DNA from 2 places in the Micromonospora sp. CPCC 205561 genome. Region 2 is predicted to be linked to the other one. Evidence: riboswitches for the same ligand, from Rfam matches in the RefSeq annotation. Region 2 holds a riboswitch; the other holds the start of a gene.
What was found. A riboswitch is a leader RNA that binds a small molecule or an ion and turns the genes downstream of it on or off. The one in region 2 is predicted to bind thiamine pyrophosphate.

Region 1: it holds a riboswitch for thiamine pyrophosphate, as region 2 does, so the genes downstream of both, thiE (thiamine phosphate synthase) here and V6V16_RS16175 (ECF transporter S component) in region 2, are expected to answer to the same signal.

What each region holds. Positions count from the first base shown of each region.
Region 1 covers NZ_JBAKHV010000026.1:12,676-19,637, forward strand. The annotation lists gene thiC (phosphomethylpyrimidine synthase ThiC) at 1-391, opposite strand, end outside; gene thiD (bifunctional hydroxymethylpyrimidine kinase/phosphomethylpyrimidine kinase) at 409-1,197, opposite strand; gene V6V16_RS15405 (thiamine phosphate synthase) at 1,194-1,829, opposite strand; gene V6V16_RS15410 (thiazole synthase) at 1,934-2,704, opposite strand; gene thiS (sulfur carrier protein ThiS) at 2,709-2,909, opposite strand; gene thiO (glycine oxidase ThiO) at 2,900-4,027, opposite strand; gene thiE (thiamine phosphate synthase) at 4,021-4,647, opposite strand; TPP riboswitch at 4,642-4,750, opposite strand; gene V6V16_RS15430 (aldo/keto reductase) at 5,153-6,115, opposite strand; gene V6V16_RS15435 (ABC-F family ATP-binding cassette domain-containing protein) at 6,202-6,962, opposite strand, start outside.
Region 2 covers NZ_JBAKHV010000027.1:65,040-72,001, reverse strand. The annotation lists gene V6V16_RS16200 (DUF6328 family protein) at 1-282, opposite strand, end outside; gene V6V16_RS16195 (SIS domain-containing protein) at 568-1,317, opposite strand; gene V6V16_RS16190 (alpha/beta fold hydrolase) at 1,386-2,216, opposite strand; gene V6V16_RS16185 (TIGR03943 family putative permease subunit) at 2,247-2,999, opposite strand; gene V6V16_RS16180 (permease) at 2,996-3,940, opposite strand; TPP riboswitch at 4,199-4,304, shown strand; gene V6V16_RS16175 (ECF transporter S component) at 4,377-4,970, shown strand; gene V6V16_RS16170 (ABC transporter ATP-binding protein) at 5,110-6,525, shown strand; gene V6V16_RS16165 (energy-coupling factor transporter transmembrane component T family protein) at 6,522-6,962, shown strand, end outside.

The DNA.
Region 1 (6,962 bases), on a different contig from region 2:
GCTCGCACTCGGGGTGGTTGACGTTGAGCGGCAGCACCGCCCGCCCGGCCGCGATCTCGTCCCGGACGAACTCCGGCGCCATCCCCTCCCGGACCGCCACGAACTCCATCTCCGGCGTGACGACGCCGGCCCGGGCGTACGCGAGCTGGGTGGGGCGCCGGCCGTCCGCGCCCGCGAGCGGGGTGCCCGCGCCCCGCACCGGTGCGACGTCACCGCGCTCGGCGATCCACCCTCCGCGCAGCGGCGGCAACCCGACCTCCGGGTCGGAGCCGGGTCCGGAGGTGTCGTAGAGCCGCACCGGCGGGTTGCCGCCGGCCAGTTCCACCTCGGCGAACGGCACCCGGACGTCCGGCCGGGCCCCCTCCACGTACACCTTGCGACGTGCCTGCATGACAGCCTCCCTGGTGATCAAGCGGACCAGCCGAAGTGGTCCAGCGGGCCGCGTCCCGCGCCCAGCTCCCAGCCCCGCGCGCCGGTCAGCGCGCGGAGGACGTACTCCTTGGCGGCGGCGACCGCCGTCGGCACCGGGTCGCCGAGCGCCAGCCGGACGGCGATCGCCGCCGAGAACGAGCACCCGGTGCCGTGGTTGTGCCGGGTGTCGACCCGCGGCGCGCGGAGCAGGGTGGTGACGCCGCCGCCGTGCAGCACGTCGACCGCCTCGCCGTCGGCGTCCACGTCCCCGCCGGTCACCACCACGTGCGCCGGCCCGCCGGCGGCCAGCGCCTCGGCGGCGGCCACCATCTCCTCGACCGTGCTCACCGGGCGTCCGGTGAGGGCCGCCGCCTCCGCGCAGTTCGGCGTCGCCACCAGCGCGTACGGCAGCAGCCGCTCGACCGCGGCGACCACGCCCAGCCGGTGCCCGCTGGTGGCGACGAGCACCGGGTCGACCACGAGGTGCGGCAGCCGGCCGTCCCTCGCGGCGCCGGCCACCGCGTCGGCGACCGCCGGGGTGCCCAGCATGCCCGTCTTGACGGCGCGGACCGTGAAGTCGGCGAGCACGCTGTCGAGTTGCTCGGTGACCGTGCGGGGCGGCAGGGGCAGCACGGCGTCCACGCCCCTCGTGTTCTGCGCGGTGATCGCCGTGATCACGCTGGTGCCGTACGCGCCGAGGGCCGCGAAGACCTTCAGGTCGGCCTGGATGCCGGCGCCCGCGCCGGAGTCCGATCCGGCGATGGTGAGCACGGTCGTCGGGGTCATCGTTCCTCTTCCCTGGTCGACGTCGGCGGCTGCGGGGAGACCGCCGACCGGAAGGCGGCGTCGAGGGTGGCGGCGACCCCGGTCGGGTCGTCGGCGCGCATGATCGCGCCGAGCACCGACACGCCGGCTGCTCCCGCCCCGACGCAGGCGGCCACCTGCTCCGGGCTCCGCACCCCGCCCAGCGCGAGGACCGGCGCCGGGCTGTGCCGGATCAGTTCACGCAGCCCGTCCGGGTGCAGGGGCGGGCCGTAGCCGGGCTTGGTGCTGGTCGGGTAGACGGGCGAGAGGGTGGCGTAGTCCTCGGTGGTGAGCCTGGCCAGCTCGGCGCGGTCGTGGCAGGAGCGGCCCACCAGGCCGAGCCTCGGCGGCGGGTACGGGCCCGCGGCGGGCAGGTGGACGGCGTCGCCGCCGAGCGGGTCGGGGCCCGCGACGACCAGGGCACCGCCCGCCTCGGCGAGGATCGCGCGCAGCTCGGCGGCGAGGGCGGCGCGCTCGGCCCGGGGCAGGTCCTTCTCCCGCAGCACCACCCACCGCACTCCCCCGGCGACCGCCCCCGCCACGACCTCGGCCAACGACCGCCGCGCCTGCCACCGGTCCGTCAGCAGCACGACGCCCGCCGGCCCGCGCGCGATCCTGGTGGCAAACGGCCCCTCCGGTGTCCTTGTCGCACCAGGAGCCGACGCCGGTGCCGGAGCGGCCGGCGGGGGCGGGCCGGCGGGGGCGGGGGCGGGGCGGCTCACAGGTCCGGCCTTCCCTCGTCGGGTGTGGAGGCGAGCGCGTGGAAGCGGCGGGCGATCCGGCCCGCCCCGTACGCCAGCCGGCCCGCCTCGACCGCGTACCGCATGGCGGTGGCCATCGCCACCGGGTCGGCGGCACGGGTGACCGCGCTGGCGAGCAGCACCGCGTCGCAGCCCAGCTCCATGGCGAGCGCGGCGTCCGAGGCGGTGCCGATGCCGGCGTCCAGGATCACCGGCACGTCGACGCCCTGCCTGATCAGCCGGATGTGGTGCGGGTTCGACACGCCCAGGCCGGAGCCGATCGGCGCGCCCGCCGGCATCACCGCCGCGCAGCCGACGTCGGCCAGCCGGCGCGCCAGGATCGGGTCGTCCGACGTGTACGGCAGCACGACGAACCCGTCCGCCACGAGCTCCTCGGCGGCGCGCAGCAGCTCCACCCCGTCGGGCAGGAGCGTGCGCTCGTCACCGATCACCTCCAGCTTCACCCAGTCGGTGCCGAACGCCTCCCGCGCCAGGTGCGCCACCTTGACCGCCTCGCCCGCCGTGTAGCAGCCGGCGGTGTTCGGCAGCAGCCGTACGCCGCACCGCTCCAGCAGGTCGAGCAGCCCGCCGGCGGTGCCGGGGGCGGTGTCCACCCGGCGCAGGGCCAGGGTGACGAGTTCGGTGCCGGAGGCTCGGATCGCCTCCTCCAGCACGCGCAGGTTCGCCGCGCCGCCGGTACCGAGGATCAGCCGGGACGTGAAGCTCACGCCGCCCAGGTCGAGGCCCACCGGGTCACCCGCCCTGCGCGGCACTGAGCACCTCGACCCGGTCGCCGTCGCGCAGCGCGGTCGCCGGCCAGCCGCTACGCGGCACCACCTCTCCGTTGACCGCGACGGCGAGGCCGCGTCGCTGGTCGGTGACCGCGCGGACCAGGTCCGCCACGGTCGATCCGCCGGGCAGGCTGCGCCCGACGCCGTTCACCGTCAGTTCCACGGATACTCCTCCTCGGACACGAAGGGACCGGGCCCGCCGGCGGCCGGTGACGCGAAGCGGGCCGGGCTGAAGGGGGCGAGCAGCGGGTCCGCCGTACCCGTCTCGACCAGGTCGGCGATCAGGTCGGCGGTGACCGGGGTGAGCACGATGCCGTGCCGGTGGTGCCCGGTCGCGGCGAGCACCCCGGGCCGGCCGGGCAGCGGGCCGAGGATCGGGGCGTTGTCGGGGGTGCCGGGGCGCAGGCCGGCGAGGGTCTCCACCAGGTCGTACTCGGCCAGCTCGGGCAGCAGGCCGACGCCGGCGCGGAGCAGGCGCAGCACCGCCCCGGCGGTGACGTCGGTGTCGCCGCGCTCCTCGACGGTCGCGCCCACCACCACCTCCCCGTCGGGGCGGGGGACGAGGTAGACGTGCTCGCCGTCGGCGTACCCCCGGATGACGTGCCGGAAGCCCGGCGCGGCGCCGCCGGGCGCGCGGAGCCGCAGCAGCTGCCCCTTCACCGGACGCACGGGCAGCCCGGTCAGGGCCGCCGCGCCGCAGCCGGCCGCGACCACCGTGACCCCGGCGTCCAGCTCGGACAGCGCGCGCACGGCGGCGGGCACCAGCGTGGCACCGGCCCGTTCCGCGGCCGTGCGCAGCGCCCGCACCAGCCGGCGCGGGTCGACCTGGTGGTCGGTGGCGGCGAGCGCACCGCCGCGCACCCGGGGTGCCAGCGCCGGCTCGCGGTCCCGCAGCGCCGAGGGGCGCAGCGGCGTCACGGACAGCCCGAGCCCCTGCTGGTACGCCCACAGCCGGCGCGCCTCGGCCAGGTCGTCGGCGGTGAGCCCGACCATCAGGGTGCCCTCGGTGCGGTAGCCGACGTCCACGCCGCTGACCTCGGTCAGCTCGGCGGCGAAGGCCGGCCAGCGGGCGGCGGAGCCGGTCAGCAGCCCGGTCAACTCGCGCTCGCCGAAGTACGCCTCGGCGACCGGGGCGAGCATCCCGGCGGCGACGTGTGAGGCGCCGGAGCCCGGGGCGGGATCGTGCACGGCGACCCGGAGTCCGCGCGCCGCGCAGCGCCAGGCGATCGCCAGCCCGACCGGTCCCGCCCCCACCACGGCGACGTCCGGTCGGCTCAACACCCCAGCGCCCCCAGCAGCTCCGCCGTCGCCCGGGCCGGATCGGCCGCCCCGCTGATGGCGCCCACCACCGCCACCCCGTACGCACCGGCCGCCAGCAGCGCCGGCACCTCCGCGGCGGTCACCCCGCCGATCGCGACCACCGGCACGTCCACGGCGTCGGCGACGGCCCGCACCCCGGCCGGGCCGATCGGCGCGGGGAGCCCCGTCTTGGTGCTGGTGGCGTGGCAGGGGCCGACGCCCAGGTAGCTGGCGCCGGCCGCGACCGCCCCGGTCGCCGTCCCCGGCTCGCGGGCGGTGGCGCCGAGCACCGCGGTGGCGCCGAGCACCCGGCGGGCCGCCCCGACCGGCAGGTCGTCCGCGCCGACGTGGCCACCCGCGGCGCCCACCGCCAGCGCCACGTGCAGCCGGTCGTTCACCAGGCAGGTTGCGCCGTACCGCTCGCAGAGCGTGACCGCCCGGCGGGCCAGGTCGTACGCCTCCCGGTCGGTGGCGTCGTCCTCCACGCGGACCTGCACGACCAGCTCGGCGCGGGCCACCGGAAGGGCGGCCCGCAGCACGGCCAGCGGGTCCCGCCCGGGACGGGTGTCGGTGATCAGATGCAGTCGCCCGAGGGACGGCACGGCAACACTCCTCCCTGCGCCGGCATTACCCGGATCAGGTTCGACGGTCGGGGGCTCACAGCCCCCCTCTCAGCCCGGTGTACCGGGCTCCCGTGGGTCACTTGCGGGTGTCACCGTACGACGGATCCCCGGATCCGCCAAGGGCGGGCCGTGGATTTCACACCGACCGGCCGAAGCCGACGGGCGAGGTGCGCGTGACCGGTCCGTCACGCGATGCTGTCCGGATGCCCTCCCCGGCCCGGCTCCCGCCCCGGCTCGCCCCTCCTGCCGTTCCGAGGCAGCGCCGCGGTCGCCGAAGGCCTGGTGACCTGGACGATGCTGCGCGGACGGTCCTGGCGGCGCCTGCTCCCCGACGTCCACGTGCACCGTGACGCCTACCGGGTGGACGACCATCGGATGTGGTGCGACGCGGTCATCATCCGTGGGAGCGGCACCCGGTCGGCTGGTGCCGGCCGGAAGACACACCGGCCCCGGCAGGACGGTGCCGGGGCGGTGTCAGCGTGGTTCAGAGGATGGCGCGCAGGGCGTCGAGATCCTCGTCGGTGGGCTGCCAGGTGCCCGCCTCGGCGTTGGCACGCACCTGCTCCGGCGTGGTGGCACCGGCGATCACCGAGGTCACCGCCGGCTGGGCGGCGAGCCCGCCGATCGCCACCTGGAGCATCGACAGCCCCCGCTCGGCGGCGTACGCCTCGATCGCCTCGATGGTGTCCCAGTCGGCGGCGGCGAGACGCTCGGCGTACCGGCCGCCACCGGCGAGGCGACTGCCGGCCGGCGGCGCCTGGTCCCGCCTGTACTTGCCGGTGAGCAGCCCGTTGGCCAGGGGGAAGAACGGCAGCAGCCCGAGGCCGAACCGCTCACAGGCCGGCACCACCTCGGCCTCGACGCCGCGCTCCAGCAGGCTGTAGTGGTTCTGCGCGCTGATGAACCGGGTCCGGCCGGCGGAGGAGGCAACCCAGTCCGCGTCGGCGATCTGCCAGCCGGCGAAGTTGGAGTTGCCCAGGTAGCGCACCTTGCCGGCGCGGACGAGGTCGTCGAGCGCGGCGAGCGTCTCGTCGATCGGCGTTCCCGGGTCGGGCTCGTGCATCTGGTACAGGTCGATGTGGTCGGTGCCGAGCCGGCGCAGCGACGCCTCCACCGCCCGCGCGACGTAGCGACGGGCGCCCCGGGCACCGAAGTCGGGGCCGTTCATGCCGTGCATGTCCATGCCGAACTTGGTGGCCACCACCACGTCGTCGCGCCGCCCCTTGAGCGCCTGGCCCAGCAGTTCCTCGGAGCCGCCCTGCGGCTCGCCGTAGATGTCGGCGGTGTCGAAGAAGTTGATCCCGGCGTCGAGCGCGGCGTCGACCACCGCCCGGGTGCCGTCGAGGTCGAGCTTGCGGCCGAAGTTGTTGCAGCCGATGCCGACCACGGACACCACGAGCCCGGAGTCGCCCAACCGGCGGAAGGTCATCTCAGTCACGAGATCCACCCTATGCCGGCCGTCCGCCGCCCGCCGTGGGCATCGGAACCCGCCCCCCCCCGCCGGTCGAGCACGTCGGCGGCGGGCGGCGGGGATCACGCCACGTCCCAGACCGGTTCGGTGGTCTCCACCACCTCGTTGTCGCCTCCGAAGAGCACGAAGCGGTCGAAGGTGCGGGTGAACCAGCGGTCGTGGGTCACCGCCACCACGGTCCCCTCGAACGCGGTCAGTCCCGCCTCCAGCGCCTCCGCCGAGGCCAGGTCGAGGTTGTCGGTGGGCTCGTCGAGCAGCAGCAGCGTCGCGCCGGAGAGTTCCAGCAGCAGCACCAGGAACCGTGCCTGCTGACCGCCGGAGAGGGTGCCGAAGCGCTGGTCGCCCTGCCCCGCCAGCTCGTACCGGCTGAGCGCCGCCATCGCGGCGTGCCGGTCCATGCCGGCCCGGTGCTCGTCACCCCGCCAGAGGATCTCGACCAGCGTCTTCGCCATCAGCTCCGGCCGGTCGTGGGTCTGCGAGAAGTGCCCGGGACGCACCCGCGCCCCGAGCCGGGCGACCCCGGCGTGCGTCACCGGCGCCAGCGCGGCAGCGCCGTCGACCGGGCCGTTGGCCGGGTCGGGGTCGGTGCCGCCGCGGGCCAGCAGCCGGAGGAAGTGCGACTTCCCCGTGCCGTTGGCGCCGAGCACCGCGACCCGGTCGCCGTACCAGATCTCCAGGTCGAACGGGTAGGTCAGGCCGTCGAGTTCGAGCTGCTCACAGACCACCGCGCGCTTGCCGGTCCGCCCGCCGGTCAGCCGCATCCGGATGTCCTGGTCCTTGGGCGGTACGGGCGGCGGCCCGGCCTCCTCGAACTTGCGCAGCC
Region 2 (6,962 bases):
CCGGTGCGCGAACCGCACCAGCTCCGGCTTGCGGCCCTGCCGGAACAGCGCCCGGTGGAACGCCACCGGAGAGATGATCATCGCGGTGGCGGCGGCCGCCGCCAGCAACGCGACGATGTAGACGTCCTTCTGGAAGCCGCTGGTTCGGGTGAAGCCGTTGCTGAACGGGAGGGTGAGCAGGAAGGCGAAGAGGATCTGCACGCCGGTCTGGGCGACCCGCAGCTCCTGGAGCAGGTCGGCGAAGTTGCGCTGCCAGCGCTGCTTCTCGGTTTCCTTGGACACGCGCTACCTCCGGTCAGACGGTCCTGCCGGCGGGGGCGGCCGGCGGCAGCATCGCTGATGCCCCACCGGCCGGCCTGCGAAACCGACTCACGTCCGTCGAACCACCCGGTCCCGCCCGGCGCGCAGGCGCCCCGTGCCCCGTGCCCCGGCGAGCATCGGACCAGGACCGGTCCCCGGAGGGTGCCGGGCGGGCCCGGCCACGAAACGGAGCCCGGCGGGCGCGGCCACAGAAGGGAGCCGGCCGGGCGGGCGCGGCCGAGGGCGTCCGGCGGCGCGGTCCCGGGGTCAGGAGCCGCGGCGGATCCGGCCGGCGTAGCGGGCCTCCAGGGCGTTGTTGTGCTCGTCGCCGCCCGCGATGTTGGCCGACAGGTAGACCGGGGGTCGCTCGCCCGCCGCCAGCAGCCGCGCCACCACCTCGACAGTGATCTGCTGCGCCAGCAACGCGGCGGTGATCGACGAGACCGCGCCGACCGCGCCGCCGCCGGGCAGCGGCAGCGTCGCGTCGCCGTACGGGGCGCCGTTGTCGAGCACCACGTCGGCGAAGTCGGCGAGCTTGCGGCCGGACGGGTGGCGCGAGGACATCTGCCCGGAGTGCCGCGCCGAGGTGATCGCGACCAGCCCGTGTCCCTTCTCCTTGACCAGCGACGCGAACTCCACCATCGCCCCGTTGACGCCGGAGTTGGAGGCGAGCACGAAGACGTCCCCGGGGCTGACCGGGGCCAGCTCGTAGAGCCGGTGCGCCACCGAGGGGTCGCGCTCCAGCAGCGGCCCGAGCACGTCCACCGGGGCGCCACCGCGCAGCACGAGGTCCCGCAGGGCGATCCGGTTGGTCGGCACCAGCCCGCCGGCCCGCCCGGCGATCTCCATGGCCAGCGCCTCCGAGTGGCCGGTGCCGAACGCGTGCACGACGCCGTCGGCGCGGACGGCATCGGCGATCAGGTCGGCGGCGCGCCCCACCGCCTCGCGTTGGCTCTCGGCCACCCGGTTCATCGTGGCGGTCACCACGGCCAGGAAGTCCTCGGCGCGCACCGTCATGTCTGCTCCGTCCATGTCGTACCTCCGTCGGGGGTGTGGCCCGGCAGCCGCCGGGCGTCGCGGGAGGGTCAGGCCTGGCCGTGCACCCGGGCCAGGATCGCCTCGGCCAGCGGGGCGGGCGCCTCGTCGGGGATCCAGTGGCTCACCCGCGACAGTTCGACGAAGCGGTAGTCGGCGCTCACGTGCCCGGCGCACGCCTCGGCGGCCCGCCGGCCGATCGCGATGTCGCGGTCGCTCCACACGAAGGTGGTCGGCACCGGCACCGGCCCGGTGGCCGCCAGGTCCCGGCGGGACATCGCGCGGTACCAGTTCAGCGCCGCGGTCAGCGCGCCCGGCTCACGCAACGGGTCCGCGTACGAGGCCACCCGCGCGTCGCCGCCGACGCCGTGCAGCATCCGGCGCAGCCCGGTGGCGTTCAGCGCCAGCAGCGCCTTCTCCGCCGTGCCCGGCTTGCGGAACAGCGTCATGTACGCCGAGCGCGCCTTCTGCCCCGGGTCCTCGGCCAGCGCCCACGCCATCGCGGCGGGGTGCGGCACCGACACCGCGGTCAGCGTGCGGGCCCGCTGCGGGTGGCCGGCCGCGACGGCCCAGGCCACCACCGCGCCCCAGTCGTGCCCCACCAGGTGCGCCGCGTCGACGCCCAGCGCGTCGAGCACGGCCACCGCGTCGGCGACCAGCTCCGGCAGCCGGTACGCCTCGACCGCCCCGGGCCGCGCGCCCGGCGAGTAGCCGCGCTGGTCGGGTGCGTACGTGCGCAGGCCGGCGGCGTGCAGCGCGGGCACCACGTCGTCCCACTCCCCGCCGTGCTGGGGGAAGCCGTGCAGCAGCAGGACGGGGGCGCCGCCCTCCGGTCCGCCGGCGCGGACGTCGAACGTCAGTCCCCGGGCCTCGATCCGCATGATCGTGAGCCTACCCAGGGTCGGCGCGGGTCACTCGTACTGTTGCCGAGGGACGGGCACCTGCCGCCAGGACTCCACGTCCAGATAGGGAATCTCGGCGTCGTTGACCGGGTCCCGGGCGATCCGGTCGCTGTAGCGGCCGGTCACCTCGATCCAGGTGTCGTCGGGGAGCCCTTCGGGGGCGGCGCCCGTGAGGCCCAGCTTGACCGGTCGCCCGTCGGCGGCGCAGCAGGTGAGCACCATCCGGGCCAGCAGGGGCCGGCCGTCCGGGCCGGCGGTGACGAAGCCGGTCAGTTGGACCCGGCGGTCGCCGATCGAGGTGCCGCGGTCGAAGAGCGCGCGGGAGGCGTAGTCGAGCACGGCGACCCGCACGGGGTCGCCGGCGGGCAGCGGCGGGTAGTCGGAGGGCTGCTGCCGGGTGGAGACGGCGGTGCCGGCCTGCCCGGCCGCGTACGAGCCCAGGGCCGGCGGGGCGACCAGCAGCAGGCCCAGCACGGGCAGAATCAGCAGCCAGCCGACGCGCGGCTCGTGGTGGCCGTGGCCGTGGCCGTCGTCGTGGTCGTCGTGGTCGTCGGCCGGCGGGGGTGCGCCGGTGCGACGCAGCAGCGGGCGCAGCTCGTAGAAGAGGGTCATGACCGCGGTGGCCACCAGCAGCAGGCCGGCGGCGACCAGGAAGGGGCGCAGCCCCTCCTTGACGTAGCGCAGGTGCAGGTCGGTGAGGCCGGCCCGGACCACCGCGCCGCCGAGCAGCAGCAGGACGACCGCCTGCGCCTGCCGGTTCACAGCAGCACCGCCCCGGTCGCGGCGGCCACCGTGACGGCCACCGCGAAGGTGGTCGGGGCGAACCGCAGCGCGAACCGCCGGCCGAAGACGCCGGTCTGCATCGAGATGAGCTTCAGGTCGACCATCGGTCCCACCACCAGGAAGACCAGTCGGGAGGTCAGCGAGAACTGCGACAGCGAGGCGGCGACGAAGGCGTCCGCCTCGGAGCAGAGGGAGAGCAGCACCGCGAGCACGGCCAGCGCGAGCACCGAGAGCACCGGCTCGTCGGCGAGGGTACGCAACCAGCGCTCCGGCACCACGACGTTGATCGTGGCGGCGGCCGCCGCGCCGATCACCAGGAACCCGCCGGCGTGCGTGACGTCGTGCCGGACCGCCCCCCAGAACGCCCGCCCGCGCGAGCTGTCGTCCAGCTCCGGCCGGCTCGGCAGCCGGATCCAGTCGGCCCGGCCGAGGCGCAGCCACAGCCAGCCCATCACCATCGCCACGATCAGGCTCGCGACGGCCCGGCCGAGGACCATGGCCGGGTCGTCGGGGAAGGCCACCGCGGTCGCGGTGAGCACGATCGGATTGATCGCCGGGGCGGCGAGCAGGAACGCCAGGGCGGCGGCCGGGGTGACCCCGCGCCGGATCAGCGACCCGGCGATCGGCACCGCCCCGCACTCGCAGCCGGGCAGCACCACGCCGGCCGCGCTGGCCACCGGCACCGCGAGCGCCGGGTGGCGCGGCAGCGCCCGGGCCCAGAACGACCGGGGCACGAAGACCGCGATCACGGCGGAGAGCAGCACCCCGAAGACCAGGAACGGCACCGCCTGCACCAGGACCGAGACGAAGACCGTGGTCCAGGTCTGCAACCGGGGCGCGGAGAGGGCGCGGGCGAGCGGGTCGCGGAAGACGACCAACAGGACCAGCAGGCCGGCGAGCACCTCAACCGACCCGACCAGCCCGCCCGGGCCGCCGGGCGACGCCGGCGCCTCCTGCGGTACGCCGGGGGTGGCGACGCCCAGCGCGCCGGGGTCCCGTCCGGCCGGCGCGCGGCGGTCAGCCTCGGATGTCACGTCCGTGTCCCTCTGCCGGATTCCCAGTGGCCGCCCGAGAGTACCGGGCCGGGACCGACCGCGTCGATCGAACGTGCTGGTGAGCTGCGGAAAGATCACTTTGCTCGATGATCTTCAAAGGTGTTAGCGTCGGCGCGACAACTTCACATCCGACAGGGGAGCGCACAGCGCTGAGAGTGCGGGCACCGCCCGCAGACCCTCGAACCTGATCTGGGTAATGCCAGCGCAGGGAGTTCGGTCGACCTCCAGCCGCGTCGACGTCCGGCACCTCCGGGCGCGGCGTGCGTCTTCTCCTGGTTCGCGTTCGGGACTGGGAGCAACCATGCGAGACAACAACACCGCCACCCGGTGGCGCACCGTCGACGTCGTCGTCGCCGCCGTGATCGCGGTGGCCTTCGGCGTCATCTTCTGGGCCTGGGGCCTGCTGTGGCGGGCCGTCGACCCGGCGTTCGCTTTCTTCCCGGCGGGCCAGGCGATCATGTACGGCGTCTGGCTGGTCCCGGCCGTCCTCGGCGGCCTGGTGATCCGCAAGCCGGGCGCGGCGCTCTTCTGCGAGGCGGTGGCGGCGACGGTCTCCGCGCTGCTCGGCTCGGAGTGGGGCGGCGTGACGATCGTGCAGGGCCTGATCCAGGGGCTCGGCGCCGAGTTGGCCTTCGCGGCCTTCCGGTACCGCTCGTTCCGGCTGCCCACCGCGCTGATCGCGGGCGCGCTGACCGGCCTCGGCGCGGCGCTCTTCGACTTCTTCGTCTGGAACGTCGACTACGCGATGGGCAGCTACCGCATCCCGTACGCCGTGCTCACCGTCGTCAGCGCCACGATCGTCGCGGGTGCCGGCGGATGGGCGCTCACCCGCGCCCTGGCGACCACGGGCGCCCTGGACCGGTTCCCCGCCGGCCGCGACCGCGTCGCCATCTGATTGCGCCCACCAGGTCGACGGCACGCCGCGTCGACCTGGTGGGCCCCGGCCGAGGGCTTGTTGCCGGCGGATCCGGCCCCGGCCCGGTCGACATCACCGGGCCGGGGCCGGATCCGCGACGCGAGGAGGGAGGAGCCCGGTGGGGGCGGTGACGCTGCGGGGCTTCGGGTGGCGGCACGCCGGCCGCCGGGCCTGGGCCGTACGCGGGGTGGACCTGCGCGTCGAGGCCGGCGAGCGGGTGCTGCTGCTCGGGCCCTCGGGCGCCGGCAAGAGCACGCTGCTCGCCGCGCTGGCCGGACTGCTGCCCGAGGACTCGGGTGAGCAGGAGGGCACCGTCGAGATCGACGGGCTCGACCCCCGCAAGGGCCGCGAGCGGGTCGGCGTCGTCTTCCAGGACCCGGAGACCCAGCTCGTGATGGCCCGCAGCGGCGACGACGTGGCCTTCGGCCTGGAGAACCGGGGCATCCCCGCCGGGGAGATCTGGCCCCGCGTCGACGAGGCACTCGCCCGGGTCGGCTTCCCGTACCCCCGGAACCGCCCCACGGCCGCCCTCTCCGGCGGCGAGCAGCAGCGGCTCGCCCTGGCCGGCGTGCTGGCCCTGCGCCCCGGGCTGCTGCTGCTCGACGAGCCGACCGCCAATCTCGACCCGACCGGCGCGGCGCTGATCCGGGCGGCGGTGGCCGGCGCGCTGGACGCCGACACCACGCTGATCCTGGTCGAGCACCGGGTCGCCGAGGCCCTGCCCCTGGTCGATCGGGTGGTCGTGCTCGAACCCGCCGGCGGCGTCCGCGCGGACGGCACGCCCGAGGCCGTCTTCGGCGGGCACGGCGACGCGCTCGCCGCCGAGGGGGTCTGGGTGCCCGGCCGGCCCGTACCGCCCCGTCACGCCACCTCGCCGGCCGGCGACGTGCTGCTCACCGCCGAAGGGCTCGGCCTGCCGCCCCGGCTGGCCGCCGTCGACCTGGCGGTACGCGCCGGCGAGGCGCTCGCCGTCCTCGGGCCGAACGGCGCCGGCAAGTCGACCCTCGCACTGCTGCTCGGTGGCCTGCTCAAGCCCGGAGCCGGCCGGGTCGCGGCGACGACGGCGCTGGCCGGCGGCGACGCCCGCACTCCCCCGTACCGCTGGCGCGCCCCGGCCCTGACCCGCCGGATCGGCTCGGTCTTCCAGGACCCGGAACACCAGTTCGTCACCAACACCGTCTTCGACGAGCTGGCACTCGGCCCGCGCCGCACCGGCCGGCCAGAGGCGGCGGTCCGGTCCACGGTGGACGGGCTGCTGTCCCGGCTGCGGTTGACGAAGCTCGCGGCGGCCAACCCGTACACCCTCTCCGGCGGCGAGGCGCGGCGGCTGAGCGTGGCGACCGCCCTGGCCACCGCGCCCCGCCTGCTCGTCTGCGACGAACCGACCTTCGGCCAGGACCGGCGAACCTGGCTGGAGCTGGTGGACCTCTTCGCCGAGCTGCGCGACGCCGGGCACGGCCTGGTCGCCGTCACCCACGACGCCGATTTCGTCGCCGCCCTGGCGGACCGCCGCCTCACCCTGGAGCGATCGTGATCGACTTCGAGCCGGTGGCCGCGCCGGAGGCGCCGCTGGCCCGGCGCAACCCGGTGGCCAAGCTCGTCGCGGCGCTGGTGTTCTCGTTCGTCCTGATCGCCACGCTGGACCCGGTGGCCCCGGCGATCGCCATCGCCGTCGAGCTGGCCGTGCTGCCGCTGTTCGGGGTCCGCCCGCGGGTCCTGGCCCGGCGGGCCTGGCCGCTGCTCGTCGGCGCGGTCGGCGTCGTGGTGACGCTGGTGCTGTTCGCGGCCGAGCGCTCCGGCCGGGTGCTCTTCGAGGCCGGCCCGGCGGTGGTGACGTCGGGGGTGCTGCTCACCGCGCTCGGCCTGGTGCTGCGCATGTTCGCGGTGGCGCTGCCCGGCGTGATCGTCTTCGCCACCACCGACCCGACCGACCTGGCGGACGCGCTGATCCAGAACGCGAAGGCGCCGGCC